DNA from 3 places in the Streptomyces sp. NPDC088817 genome. Region 1 is predicted to be linked to each of the others. Evidence: riboswitches for the same ligand, from Rfam matches in the RefSeq annotation. Region 1 holds a riboswitch; each other region holds the start of a gene.
The links. A riboswitch is a leader RNA that binds a small molecule or an ion and turns the genes downstream of it on or off. The one in region 1 is predicted to bind cobalamin.
Positions count from the first base shown of each region.

Region 2: linked by a shared signal. The riboswitch ahead of metE (5-methyltetrahydropteroyltriglutamate--homocysteine S-methyltransferase) and the one ahead of ACIP4X_RS07135 (ribonucleoside-diphosphate reductase subunit alpha) in region 1 are both predicted to bind cobalamin.
Region 3: linked by a shared signal. The riboswitch ahead of ACIP4X_RS22000 ((2Fe-2S) ferredoxin domain-containing protein) and the one ahead of ACIP4X_RS07135 (ribonucleoside-diphosphate reductase subunit alpha) in region 1 are both predicted to bind cobalamin.

Region 1 covers NZ_JBIVJN010000003.1:211,100-215,592, reverse strand. The annotation lists gene ACIP4X_RS07135 (ribonucleoside-diphosphate reductase subunit alpha) at 1-2,218, opposite strand, end outside; cobalamin riboswitch at 2,341-2,495, opposite strand; gene ACIP4X_RS07130 (GNAT family N-acetyltransferase) at 2,541-3,047, opposite strand; gene mctP (monocarboxylate uptake permease MctP) at 3,144-4,493, opposite strand, start outside.
Region 2 covers NZ_JBIVJN010000008.1:121,542-126,034, reverse strand. The annotation lists gene ACIP4X_RS16900 (TetR/AcrR family transcriptional regulator C-terminal domain-containing protein) at 1-557, opposite strand, end outside; gene ACIP4X_RS16895 (FAD-dependent monooxygenase) at 631-2,088, shown strand; cobalamin riboswitch at 2,124-2,344, shown strand; gene metE (5-methyltetrahydropteroyltriglutamate--homocysteine S-methyltransferase) at 2,521-4,493, shown strand, end outside.
Region 3 covers NZ_JBIVJN010000011.1:273,733-278,225, forward strand. The annotation lists gene ACIP4X_RS21980 (helix-turn-helix domain-containing protein) at 1-551, shown strand, start outside; gene ACIP4X_RS21985 (DUF397 domain-containing protein) at 548-730, shown strand; gene ACIP4X_RS21990 (maleylpyruvate isomerase N-terminal domain-containing protein) at 1,176-1,529, opposite strand; gene ACIP4X_RS21995 (DNA-formamidopyrimidine glycosylase family protein) at 1,798-2,589, shown strand; cobalamin riboswitch at 2,662-2,784, shown strand; gene ACIP4X_RS22000 ((2Fe-2S) ferredoxin domain-containing protein) at 2,846-3,244, shown strand; gene ACIP4X_RS22005 (cobalamin-binding protein) at 3,293-4,213, opposite strand; partial or broken gene ACIP4X_RS22010 (acyl-CoA dehydrogenase family protein) at 4,282-4,416, shown strand; gene ACIP4X_RS22015 (enoyl-CoA hydratase/isomerase family protein) at 4,413-4,493, shown strand, end outside.

The DNA of each region.
Region 1 (4,493 bases):
ACGTCGTCTTCAGACCCTGCTTCCAGGCGTAGGCGTACATCGAGGAGAGCTTGCCGATGGTCGGCGTCTCCAGGAACAGGTTCAGGGACTGGGACTGGTCCAGGAACGCGGTGCGGGCGGCGGCCATGTCGATCAGGCCGCGCTGCGGGATCTCCCACGCCGTGCGGTACAGCCCGCGCACGTCCTCGGGGATCCAGGCGAAGTCCTGCACCGAGCCGTTGGCCTCGCGCAGCGCCTCACGGGTGCGGGCGTCCCAGACGCCGAGCGCCTTCAGATCGTCCACCAGGTACGAGTTGACCTGGAGGAACTCCCCGGAGAGCGTCTCACGCTTGAAGAGGTTGGAGACCTGCGGCTCGATGCACTCGTACACGCCCGCGATCGAGGCGATGGTGGCGGTCGGGGCGATCGCGAGCAGCAGCGAGTTGCGCATGCCGACGGCGGCGATCCGCTCGCGCAGGGCCGCCCAGCGCTCCGGCCAGGTCAGCTCGACGTCGTAGTGGTCGGGGTGCAGCACGCCCCGGGCCGTACGGGTCTTCTCCCACGCGGGCAGCGGGCCGCTGCGCTCGGCGAGGTCGGCGGACGCCTCGTACGCGGCGAGCATGATCCGCTCGGCGATACGGGTGGACAGGGCCTTCGCCTCCGGGGAGTCGAAGGGCAGGCGCAGCTTGAAGAACACGTCCTGCAGGCCCATGGCGCCCAGGCCCACCGGCCGCCAGCGGGCGTTGGAGCGGCCCGCCTGCTCGGTCGGGTAGAAGTTGATGTCGACCACGCGGTCGAGGAAGGTGACCGCGGTGCGGACGGTCTCGTCCAGCCGCTCCCAGTCGATGTCGCCGCCGGCCACGAACGCGCCGAGGTTGACCGACCCCAGGTTGCACACCGCCGTCTCGCCGTCGTCGGTGACCTCCAGGATCTCCGTGCAGAGGTTCGAGGAGTGGACCACGTGGCCCGGCTCCGCGGTCTGGTTCGCGGTGCGGTTGGCGGCGTCCTTGAAGGTCATCCAGCCGTTGCCGGTCTGCGCGAGGGTGCGCATCATGCGGCCGTACAGGTCGCGGGCCGGCATGGTCTTGCGCGCCAGGCCCCGCGCCTCCGCGGCCCGGTACGCGGCGTCGAACTCCTCACCCCACAGGTCGGTGAGCTCGGGCACGTCCGCGGGGGAGAACAGCGACCACTGACCGTCGGCGTTCACCCGGCGCATGAACTCGTCCGGGATCCAGTGCGCGAGGTTGAGGTTGTGCGTCCGGCGGGCGTCCTCACCGGTGTTGTCGCGCAGCTCCAGGAACTCCTCGATGTCAGAGTGCCAGGTCTCCAGGTAGACCGCGGCGGCGCCCTTGCGCCGGCCGCCCTGGTTCACGGCGGCCACCGAGGCGTCCAGGGTCTTCAGGAACGGCACGATGCCGTTGGAGTGCCCGTTGGTGCCGCGGATCAGCGAACCGCGGGAGCGGATGCGGGAGTAGGCGATGCCGATGCCGCCGGCGTGCTTGGACAGACGGGCGACCTGGAGGTAGCGCTCGTAGATGGAGTCCAGCTCGTCCTTGGGGGAGTCGAGCAGGTAGCAGGACGACATCTGCGGGTGGCGCGTGCCCGAGTTGAACAGGGTGGGGGAGGAGGGCAGGTAGTCGAGGCGGCTCATCAGCCCGTAGAGCGCCTCGACCTCGTCGACGGACCGCGCGGTGTCGTCCTGCGCGAGACCGGCCGCGACCCGCAGCATGAAGTGCTGGGGCGTCTCGATCACCTTGCGGGTGATCGGGTGCCGCAGCAGGTACCGGCTGTGCAGGGTGCGCAGGCCGAAGTAGCCGAAGCGGTCGTCGGCGGCCCGGTCGATCATCGCGTCCAGGCGGTCGGCGTGGACGCGCACGAACTCCGCGGTCCGGTCGGCGACGAGGCCTTCGCGGTGGCCCACGACGACGGAGTCGGTGAAGGAGGCGACGCCCTGGGAGGCGGCCTCGGCGCGGATGGCGAGGGTCAGCAGCCTGGCCGCCAGCCGGGAGTAGGCGGGGTCCTCGGAGATGAGCCCGGCGGCCGCCTCCGTGGCCAGCTCGCGCAACTCGGCCTCGTCGGCCCGCGCCGACCGGCCGCGCAGCGCGGCGGCGGCGACCCGGCCGGGGTCGGCGTCGGGGAGGTCGGCGGTCAGCTCGGTCAGGGTCCGCAGCAGTACGGCACCTGGACCGTCGGTTTCCGTGGCTACGACTGAAACCGGGTCGGCTGGCGCGATGGTCACGTGGAGCTCTCCCTCGCTCGGCACGGGGCCTCGCCGAGGGCAGGGGGCGGCACACGAACGCACACGGCGCCGCGTCCACCGGCCCATTCCGCGAAGCCCGGACGTCAGGGCACCCGGACCGGACGGCCGGGCGCACTGTCGGCAGGTCCTCGGACTGACGCTCGTGACGGGCCTTGGGGGCATACGTGCACGAGTACACCGTTGCGGGACAGTTCCGGATTCGCACCGGATTCCCCTGCGGCGACATTGAGCACGAGCATACATCTTGTGCTGAGCGAGTCAGGCACCCCCATATGTTGTGCCGCGTCGACTCCGGAGCGTGTCAGAATGTCAACTCGTAGGTGAGCAGCATGATGTCGTCCAGCTCGGGGAGCGGGTTCCAGTCCCGGCCCGGTGTGCGAACGAAGCCGAGGCGCTCGTAGATGCGGTGGGCGGTGTGCATGGAGCTCTGGGTGGACAGCACCACGCGGACACAGCCCTCCACGGCCCGTGCCCGGTCCGTACAGGCCCGTACGAGGGCCTCGCCGACGCCCCTGCCGCGGGCCGCGTGCGCGACCGCGAGCATCCGTATCTCGGTCTCCCCGGGGCCGGCGAGGTCGGCCATGGGGCCGGCGCCCGGGACGAAGGTCACTCCGCCGAGCACCTGTCCGTCCGCCACCGCGACCAGCACCTCGGCGGCGGCCGCCCGCTTGGCCACGTCCCGCAGCTCGCCGAGATACCCGTCGCTCTCACCGAAGTCCAGGAGCCCGTCCTGGAGGTAGGCCCGGGCGGTGATCTCACCCAGGGTGCCGTACTCGCCGGGTTCGACCGGCCGGATCACGAAGTCCATGCGCCCGAGTGTGCCGCACGGGCACGGCAGCGGGCCGCCGGAATTCTCCGACGGCCCCTGGAACGCTCCGTGCGAGTGTCCCTGCCTGTTGCGGCACTAGTGCGGGGCCGCCGCCGTGGCCGGCGGGAGCTCCGCCTCGACGCCCGGGTCGCCGGCGTCCGCCGTGTAGTCCTCCGGACGGGTCTCGTCCACGCCCTGGGGCGCGTTGACCGCCTGCAGCACGAACGTCAGGACCACCGTGACGGCCGCGTTGAGCACGAACGCCGTCAGCCCGATGTAGCCGATCTCACCGAGGCCCGGGATCTCCTTCGCCGACCCGCCGAAGTGCTTCTGCGTGGGCGAGGCGACCCCGTAGGCGGCGACCGTGCCGTAGACCATGCCGACTGCCCAGCCCGCCAGCAGCGCCCAGCGGTGGAACCAGCGGGTGAACAGCCCGCCGACCAGGGCCGGGAAGGTCTGCAGGATCCAGATGCCGCCGAGCAGCTGGAAGTTGATGGCGACCGTCTTGTCCATGGTCAGGACGAAGGCCAGCGCGCCCACCTTCACCAGGAGCGACACGATCTTGGAGACCCGGGTCTCCTCCCGCGGTGTCGCCTGCGGGCGGATGAAGTCCTTGTAGATGTTGCGGGTGAACAGGTTCGCGGCGGCGATCGACATGATGGCCGCCGGCACCAGCGCGCCGATGGCGATCGCCGCGAACGCCACGCCCGCGAACCAGTCCGGGAACATGTTCTCGAAGAGCTGCGGGATGGCCAGCTGGCCGTTCTTCACCTGCACGCCCGCCGCGATCGCCATGAAGCCCAGCAGGGCGAGGAGGCCCAGCATCAGAGAGTACAGCGGCAGGATCGTGGTGTTGCGGCGGATCACCTCGCGGCTGCGCGAGGACAGCGTCGCGGTGATCGAGTGCGGGTACATGAACAGCGCGAGCGCGGAGCCCAGGGCCAGCGTGGCGTACGTCCACTGGCCGGCCGCCGCCGGCACCAGACCGCCCGAACCCGCCTCGGTGAACTTCTGGTCCGCCTTGGCGAACACCTCGCCGAAGCCGCCCAGTTTGATCGGGATGTAGATGACGGCCACCGCGATCACGATGTAGATCAGGGTGTCCTTCACGAACGCGATCAGCGCGGGCGCGCGCAGTCCCGACGAGTAGGTGTATGCCGCCAGCACGCCGAAGGCGATCAGCAGCGGCAGGTCCTTCACGAACCAGTGGGTGCTGTCGCCGCCGCCGACGCCCATCACGTCCAGGACGGCCTGGATGCCGACCAGTTGGAGCGCGATGTACGGCATGGTCGCGAGGATGCCGGTGAGCGCCACGGCCAGCGACAGGCTCTTGGAGCCGAACCGGCCGCGGACGAAGTCGGAGGTGGTCACGTATCCGTGCCGGTGGGACACCGACCACAGCCGCGGCAGGAACGTGAAGATCAGCGGGTACACCAGGATCGTGTA
Region 2 (4,493 bases), on a different contig from region 1:
GCTGCGGCGGACAGCGGGAAGTCGGCCATCATCCGGGCACGTTCCGCGATGTCGTAGCCCTCGCGCCGCTCGTCGGGCAGCGGTTCGACGCCCTGCTCCTCGGTGACGAAGCCGAGGGTGTACAGATACGTGGTCGTGGTGGCGCGCACCGCCTGGGCGAGCGTGAAGCCGGCGGCCGTGAACAGGCGCAGGCTGTCCTCCATCTGCTCGGCGTGCTCCAGGCCCGTGAAGCGCGAGCCGCTGAAGACCTTCGCGCCGTCGCGGTAGCCGCGCAGCGCCTCGCGCAGACCGTGGTTGGTCCTGCGCAGCCGCTCCCGCCAGGTGTCCGCGGGGTCGAGCGGGGTCCGGGCGATCATCCGCCGGTACATCTGCGTGGCCATCTCGTCGAGCAGCGCCTGCTTGTCCTTGAAGTGCCAGTACAGGGCGGGTGCCTTGACGCCCAGCTCGCGGCCGATGGCGCTCAGCGTCAGGCCCGCCAGGCCCACCTCGTTGAGCAGGGCCAGGGCGGCGTCCGCGACCCGTTCGCGGTCGAGGGGCGCGCGTCGTTCCGTGTTCACGCTTGACAGCTTAACGGCATTAAGGCCATCGTCGTGGCGGACGGCACTTAACGGCGTTAAGGAGCGTGAGCACATGATCGAACACCGCACGACCGCACACCGCACGACCGCGCACACGGACGTCCTGATCGTGGGCGCGGGCCCCAGCGGGCTGACCCTGGGCATCGACCTGGCCCGGCGCGGGGTGGACGCGCTCGTCGTGGAGCGGGGTGACGGGCTGTTCCCCGGCTCGCGGGGCAAGGGGATCCAGCCGCGCACCCTGGAGGTCTTCGACGACCTCGGCGTCCTCGACGCGGTCCGCGCGGCCGGCGGCGCCTACCCGGTCGGGATGATCTGGCGGAACGGGGAGCGGGCGGGCGAGCACCGGATGTTCGACCCGGTGGAGGCGACCGAGGACTCGCCGTACGCGGAAGGCTTGATGGTGCCGCAGTGGCGCACCCAGCGGATCCTCCTGGAGCGGCTCGAGGAGCTGGGCGGGCGGGTCGCCTTCGGCCGGGAGGCGGTCGGCCTCGCTCAGGACGAGGACGGCGTGACCGTGCGCTTCGCCTCCGGTGCCGAGGTGAGGGCCAGGTACGTGGTCGCCGCCGACGGGGGCCGCTCGGCGGTGCGCCGGGCGCTCGGCATCGGCATGACCGGCGAGACGGTCGATCCGAGCCCGATGCTGGTGGCGGACGTCCGTATCACCGGTCTCGACCGCGACAACTGGCACATCTTCCCGGCCGGCGGCGAGAGCGGCGGCTTCATGGCGATCTGCCCGCTGGCGGGCACCGAGGACTTCCAGGTCGTGGCCGGGTTCCCGGAGGGCACGGCGGTGGACCTGTCCCTGGACGGCGTCCGCGAGGTCGTCGCCGCCCGCTCGCACCTCGCTCCCGAGGATCTGACCGAGGTGCGGTGGGCCTCGGACTTCCGCCCGCGGGCGGCGCTCGCGGACCGCTTCCGCGAGGGCCGGGTCCTCCTCGCCGGGGACGCCGCGCACATCCACTCGCCGGCCGGCGGCCAGGGCCTCAACACCAGCGTGCAGGACGCCTACAACCTCGGCTGGAAGCTGGGCGCGGTGCTGCGCGACGGCGTGCCCGGCTCCCTCCTGAGCACCTACGAGGAGGAACGGCGGCCGGTCGCCGCCGGGATGCTCGCCCTCTCCACGAGCGTGCACCGCGGCGAGACCCGCCGCGGCGGGGCGACCCGCCAACTCGGCCTGGGCTACCGGACCTCCTCCCTCACGGAGGAAACACGCCGCTTGCCCGGCCCGGTGCGGGCGGGCGACCGCGCGCCGGACGGGACCGTGGACGGCACACGGCTGTTCGACACGTTCCGGGGGCCGCACTGGACCCTGCTGACGACGAGCGCGGACACGGCACCCGAGGCGTACGGCGCGGGGGTGTTCCTGATCCGCCCGGACGGTTACGTGGGCTGGGCCGGCGAGACCGCGGACGGGCTGGAGGAGTACGCGAGGCGCGTGGGCGCCGAGGACGCGCACCGGATCCCGCGGCGACCCGCGCCGAGCGGGTGTCTCGGCTCACCATCCGAATGATGGACATGATCCGCCGCGACCCGGGAGGGACCCGTAGGCTGGCCCGTGCAGCTGGTTCGCCCCGTCCGCCAGGCGGGATGCGTCGCAAGAGGGAACCCGGTGGGAATCCGGGACTGCCCCGCAGCGGTGAGTGGGAACGACCGCCGTCATACGCACTGGACCCGGGAAGGGTCTGGGAAGCGACGGCCAGTAGGTGTCTCGTCCGACGAAGACGTGCCCGCGAGTCCGAAGACCTGCCAACTGCCCGTGCGCGAACCACTCGCGCGCGGACATCCCGGTGACCTCGAGGGCGGGTTGGGGCACCCCCGGACGAAGTCTGGGGGAGTACACACCGAACGGACGGCCGCGGGCCGGTGCCGTCCGGTTCCGTCACCCTTCGCGCCCCGTCCCGTCCCCGGGATCTCAGGGAATCGTCTCGCGAAGGAGATCTCCGTGACCACCAAGTCCGCAGCCGCGGCAGCACGGGCCACCGTGTACGGCTACCCCCGCCTGGGCCGGGGCCGGGAACTCAAGAAGGCCGTCGAGGGCTACTGGAAGGGCCGCGTCGACGCCGACGCCCTGCGCACCACGGCCGCCGAGCTGCGCCGCGCCAACTGGCGGGAGCTGGCCGGGGCCGGCGTGGACGAGGTCCCCACCGGGGACTTCTCGTACTACGACCACGTGCTGGACACCACCGTGATGGTGGGCGCGATCCCGGCCCGCCACCGGGACGCCGTCGCCGCCGACCCCCTGGACGGCTACTTCGCGATGGCGCGCGGCACCCAGGACGTCGCGCCGCTGGAGATGACCAAGTGGTTCGACACGAACTACCACTACCTGGTGCCCGAGCTGGGTCCCGACACGGTGTTCACGGCCGACTCCGCCAAGCAGGTCGCCGAGCTGGAGGAGGCCCTCGGCCTGGGCCTGACCGCCCGGCCCGTCCTGGTCGGCCCCGTCACCTACCTGCTGCTGGCCAAGCCCGCCCCCGGCGTGGCCGCCGGCTTCGACCCGCTCACCCTGCTGGACCGGCTGCTGCCCGTGTACGCCGAGGTCCTCGCCGACCTGCGCGCCGCGGGCGCCGAATGGGTGCAGCTGGACGAGCCGGCACTCGTCCAGGACCGCACCCCGGCGGAACTGAACGCCGCCGAGCGCGCCTACCGCGACCTCGGCGCGCTCACCGACCGGCCCAGGCTGCTGGTCGCCTCCTACTTCGACCGGCTGGGCGACGCGCTGCCGCTGCTGGCCAGGGCTCCGGTGGACGGGCTCGCGCTGGACTTCACCGACGCGGCGGCGGCGAACCTGGACGACCTCGCCGCCGTCGGCGGACTGCCCGGCAAGCGGCTGGTCGCCGGGGTCGTCAACGGCCGCAACATCTGGGTCGACGACCTGTCGGCGTCCCTGGCCACGCTCGGCACCCTGCTGGGCCTCGCCGACCGGGTCGACGTGTCCGCCTCCTGCTCCCTGCTGCACGTGCCGCTCGACACGACGGCCGAGCGCGACATCGAGCCGCAGATCCTTCGCTGGCTCGCCTTCGCCCGGCAGAAGACCGCCGAGATCGTCACCCTTGCCAGGGGCCTGACCCACGGCACGGACGCGATCGCCGCCGAACTCGCCGCGAACCGCGCCGACCTGGCCTCCCGCGCGCACTCCCCCATCACCCGCGATCCGCAGGTCCGCGCCCGTGCCGCGGCCGTCACCGACGCGGACGCCCGCCGCTGCCGGCCGTACGCCGAACGGACCGCCGCCCAGCGCGCCCACCTCGGTCTGCCGCTGCTGCCGACCACCACGATCGGCTCCTTCCCGCAGACCGGCGAACTGCGCGCCGCCCGCGCCGATCTGCGCGCGGGCCGGATCGGCACCGCCGGGTACGAGGAGCGCGTCAGGGCGGAGATCCGGGAGGTGATCTCCTTCCAGGAGAAGACCGGCCTGGACGTGCTGGTGCACGGCGAGGCCGAACGCAACGACATGGTCCAGTACTTCGCCGAGCAGCTCACCGGCTACCTCGCCACCCAGCACGGCTGGGTCCAGTCCTACGGCACCCGGTACGTCCGCCCGCCGATCCTGGCCGGCGACATCTCCCGTCCGGACCCGATGACGGTGCGCTGGACGACGTACGCGCAGTCCCTGTCCGACCGGCCGGTCAAGGGCATGCTCACTGGCCCGGTCACCATGCTCGCCTGGTCCTTCGTCCGCGACGACCAGCCGCTCGCCGACACCGCCCGCCAGGTCGCCCTCGCCCTGCGCGACGAGGTGAACGACCTGGAGGCGGCGGGTACTTCGGTGATCCAGGTGGACGAGCCCGCCCTGCGCGAGACCCTGCCGCTGCGCGCCGCCGACCGCCCGGCCTACCTGGCGTGGGCCACGGAGGCGTTCCGGCTCACCACCGGCGGCGTACGCCCGGACACCCAGATCCACACCCACATGTG
Region 3 (4,493 bases), on a different contig from region 1:
GGGAGTGGGCGCAGCTCGAGGAGGCGGCGGTCAGCCTGTGCACGTACGAGTGCCGGGTCGTGCCGGGGCTGCTCCAGACCGAGGCCCACACGCGCGCGGTGATGCTCAACGTGCCGCCTCCGCCCACGGAGGAGCAGTTGCAGGAGCGGATCGCCGCCCGGCTGGCGCGGCAGGAACTGTTGACGCGCAGGCCGCCGGTCGCGTTCAGTTTCATCGTCGAGGAGTCGGTACTGCTGCGGCAGACCGGAGGTGAGGAGGTCACCCGGGAACTGCTCGACCACCTCCTCGTCCGCACGCAACCGTGGAACGTGGAGCTGCAGATCATGCCGCAGCGGCAACCCCACCACGCGGGTACGGACGGTCCCATGCGGCTCCTGGAGACCCCGGAGCGCCAGTGGTTGGGGTACTCGGAGGGGCAGAAGACCGGGCAACTGGTTTCTGACCGGGAAGCGGTGAGCGTGATGCAGATGCGCTATGCCAAGATGCGCTCGCAGGCTCTGTCCCCCGCGGACTCGGCCGAGTTGTTGCAGCGGATGCGAGGAGCGCTATGAACACCGACAGTGCACTGGACTGGTTCAAGAGCAGCTACAGCGGGTCCGAGGGTGACGACTGCGTGGAAGTCGCACTCGCTCCCGGAGCCGTGCACGTACGCGACTCCAAGCGGAGTGACGGACCGCGGTTCGAGGTCGCCTCCCCGGCGTGGGCGGAGTTCCTCGGGTTCGTGGGGTAGTCCGGGCGCCGTGACTCAGTAGCCGCCGAGGAGGGCCCGTACGCTCCGCAGTGCCTCCGGGCCTGCGGTGCTGTGCCAGCGGGCGGGGTCGGCGGGCGGGGTCGGCGGGGCGGCGGCCCCACAGGAGGAGGACGCGGGTGGCCGCGTCGCTCTCGATCGTGGCCGGGCCCTCGGGAGCGGCGAACCGGATCGTGCCGCCGTCGGCGTCGGCCGTCACCACGATGTCGTCGGTGCCCGGCGTACGCAGGCGGCCCTCGACCCGCCCCTCGGGGCCCAGGTTCAGACCGGCGCGGCCCCGGACCAGCAAGGGCCGGCCCACCGACACCACGCTGTGCTCGGTCATCCACGACTCGTTGAGGGACCGCACGGCCGTCCGGTCGTCGCCGGTCAGGTCCCAGCGGTGGAGGATCAGTTCCTCACGCATGTGTTCCGCGAAGAAGGGGACCTACACGGACCGGCCGGTCCACATCACTTCCGTGTCCGGGGACAGGTCCCGTGCCGCGGCCGCCGCGACCTCGGTGAGCTGTTCACAGTTGGTCAAGAACGCCGCCCAGAGTTCGGTGTCCGACATCCGCCGGTAGGGAGCCTCGTGCGCGAAGCTCCTGGTCTCGACCGGTGTGCCCGCGTGAAACGCTCGCAGTACCCGGGCCGGCTCCTCGGCGTTCCCCGTCTGGTGGACCAGGATGTCGCGTACCGTCCACGCCTCGCACCACGTGCCGTCGTCGGGCCTTCGGCCCTGTACGGCGTGGACGAAGGGAGCCAGCTCGGGCAGCGTGTCGTCGACCTTGGACGGGATCACGTGCCATGGGTATCCCGGTCGGGCCGCAGGCCGAAACCGGCGGACGTCCGATCGGGGCACCGTGCCCCGATGCGTCCTGCCTCGGTGCGTCCTGCCTCGGGGCATCGTGGCTGCGGCGGAACGACGAGTGCGTGCGGTCGCCCTCCGCGGGTACCCGTCTCCGCGTGCGGCGGGCCGACGACCGTACGCCGACGACCATACGTCGATGACCGTACGCCGACGACGTACGACGAAGAGCCGCGACGAACGAGCCGATCGGGGCGAACGCATGCCCGAACTGCCGGATGTCGAGGGATTCCGCGAGGTGCTGATGACCTGCGGTTGTCAGCGGTGTGTCACGGACGTCGAGGTGCGGGACACCGGGGTGCTCCGGGGTGTCAGCGCGCGGCGGCTGCGGAGGGAGCTGACGGGCAGGCGTCTGGGTCAGGCGTGGCGGCACGGCAAGTGGCTGTTCGTGCCGGTCGGCGACGACGGTCCCGTACTGGTCTGGCTGGTCTGGCACTTCGGCATGACGGGATCACTGCGGTGCTGTGCCCCGGACGAGCCCCTCGCGCCGCACGACCGCATCGTGCTGACGCTCGACGACGCCCGGCATCTGCGCTATCGCGATCAACGCAAGCTCCAAGGCGTGCGGTTGGCCGACGGAGCGCAGCTCGCGCGGATCGTGGACGGTCTGGGGCCCGACGCCCTGACCGTGAGCCGGGCTGAGTTCCGGGACCTGTTGTCGGGACGGCGGCGCGCCGTCAAGAGCGCGTTGATGGACCAGTCCGTGATCGCGGGTCTCGGGAACCTCCTGTGCGACGAGATCCTCTGGCGGGCCCGGGTGGCACCCCGGACTCCGGCGGGGGAGCTGGGCGAGACCGCGCTTCGACGTGTCCATGCGGGGATGGGCAGGGTCCTGGAGTCGTCCGTCCGTGCCGGGTGCGTGCCGCCGAGGGAGTCCTGGCTCACCGGACAACGGGACGACCGCGTACCGATGTGTCCTCGCTGCGGGCGGCCCCTGTGCTCGAACCGCGTCGGCGGACGCCGCACGGTCTGGTGCCCGCGGTGCCAGGGATGAGCGGAACGGGCCGTTGCGGGGGGCGGAACCGATCATGGGATGATGACCGGCGACAAAAGGCGACGGCGGTCCGAGGAAGCCGGTGTGAATCCGGCGCGGTCCCGCCACTGTGACCGGTGAGCGAGTTCCGGAACGCCACTGCCCCGTCCGGGGCGGGAAGGCGGGACGAGCGAGGACCCGGGAGCCAGGAGACTCACGCGGTCGCCTCCTCGAACGAACACCGGGGCGGATCTCCCCGGGAGGGGAGTGGGGCGGCGTGCCCGAGAAGCCGACGGACGAGGCGCCGGACGGTGCCGTGGCGGGGAGCGGTCCGGTGCCGTGCCGGGTCGTCCTGTGCCGGGACTGCTGCTGCGGCAGCGCCAAGGTGACCGGGGTGGATCACGCGACGCAGACCGCGCGGCTGCGCGCGGAGGTGCCGATGCGCATCTCTGAATGCCTCGACGTGTGCGAGCAGGCGAACGTCGTCGTGGTCCAGCCCTCCGCCGAGGGCCGGGCGGCCGGTGCGCGACCGGTCTGGCTCGGGCTCGTCAACGACGCGGACGCGACGGAGGACATCGTCGCCTGGGTGCGCGCCGGTGGTCCGGGGGTGGCCCCCCTGCCGGAGATCCTCGACCTGTACACCTTCCCCCCGCCGCGACGCGCCACGGAGTCCTGAGTCACGCGCTCGCGCGGAGGCCCGTACACCGAGGAGACCGGCCCGTCGTCACCCGACGGGGAACGGCCGGGCCTCCGCCGGGGCGACCGGGTCGCCGGCCCGCACGCCGTGCAGCACCTGCGCGAGTATCTCGGCGCCGCGCACCACCCGGGGCCCCGGCCGGTTGAAGTAGGACGGGCCGTCCAGCACCCGGACGCGACCGGACGGGACGGCGGGCAGATCCGCCCAGCCGGGCAGGTCGCCGAGCAACGAGGCTTCCCGCAGGGTGCGTTCGGGAGGAAAGCCGCACGGCAGGACGAGGACGACGTCCGGCTGCGCGGCCCGTACCGCCTCCCAGGTCATCGGCTTGGTGTGCTCGCCGGGGGCGGCGAGGAGCGGCTCGCCTCCGGCGGTGGTGATCTGCTCGGGGACCCAGTGTCCGGCGGGCCACAGCGGGTCGAGCCACTCGATCGCCACCACCCGGGGCCGGCCGAGTCCGGCGACCGCGCCGCGGACCCGGTCGAGGCGGTCCCGCAACTCGGCCCGGCGCCGCCGCGCGCGCTCGCTCACACCGAGCAGATCACCGACGGTGACCAGGCAGTCCAGGACGTCGTCGAGCGTGCGCGGCTCCAGGCTGAGGACCCAGGTGCCGGCGTCGAGCAGCCGTACGGTCCGGCTGACCTTCTCGTACGACACCGCGCACACGTCGCACAGGTCCTGGGTGAGCACCACGTCGGGGCGCAGGGCGGCCAGAGCCTCGGTGTCCAGCGTGTACAGCGACGAACCGGAGTGCGCCGACCCTCCGACGGCGTCGGAGATCTCCCGGCTGGTGAGCGCGTCCTGGTCCAGGTCCGCCCCGGTCACCACGGGCACGGAGGCGACCTCGCGCGGCGGCCAGTCGCACTCGTGGGTGCGGCCGGCCAACTGCTCCGAAAGGCCGAGTTCGGCGACGATGTCGGTCGCGGCGGGCAGCAGGGAGACGATGCGCATACATCGACTGTAGGAGACCCCTGGAACCGCTGATTTCCGGCGCCCGGCGTGTTTCGTTCGATCGCCCTGGTGGAGACGACTACCTCAGCGAGTACGGCACTGAGAAGATCGTCTGTGACCTGCGTGTCCACCAGATCCTGGAAGGAACCAACGAGACCATGCGCGTCATCGTGGCCCACGGCCTGACGGAGGCGCTCGGATGACCGCCACCGAGGAACCCGTCCTGTTCCACACCGCCGGACGGGCCGCCCACATCACCCTCAACCGGCCCAGGGTCCTC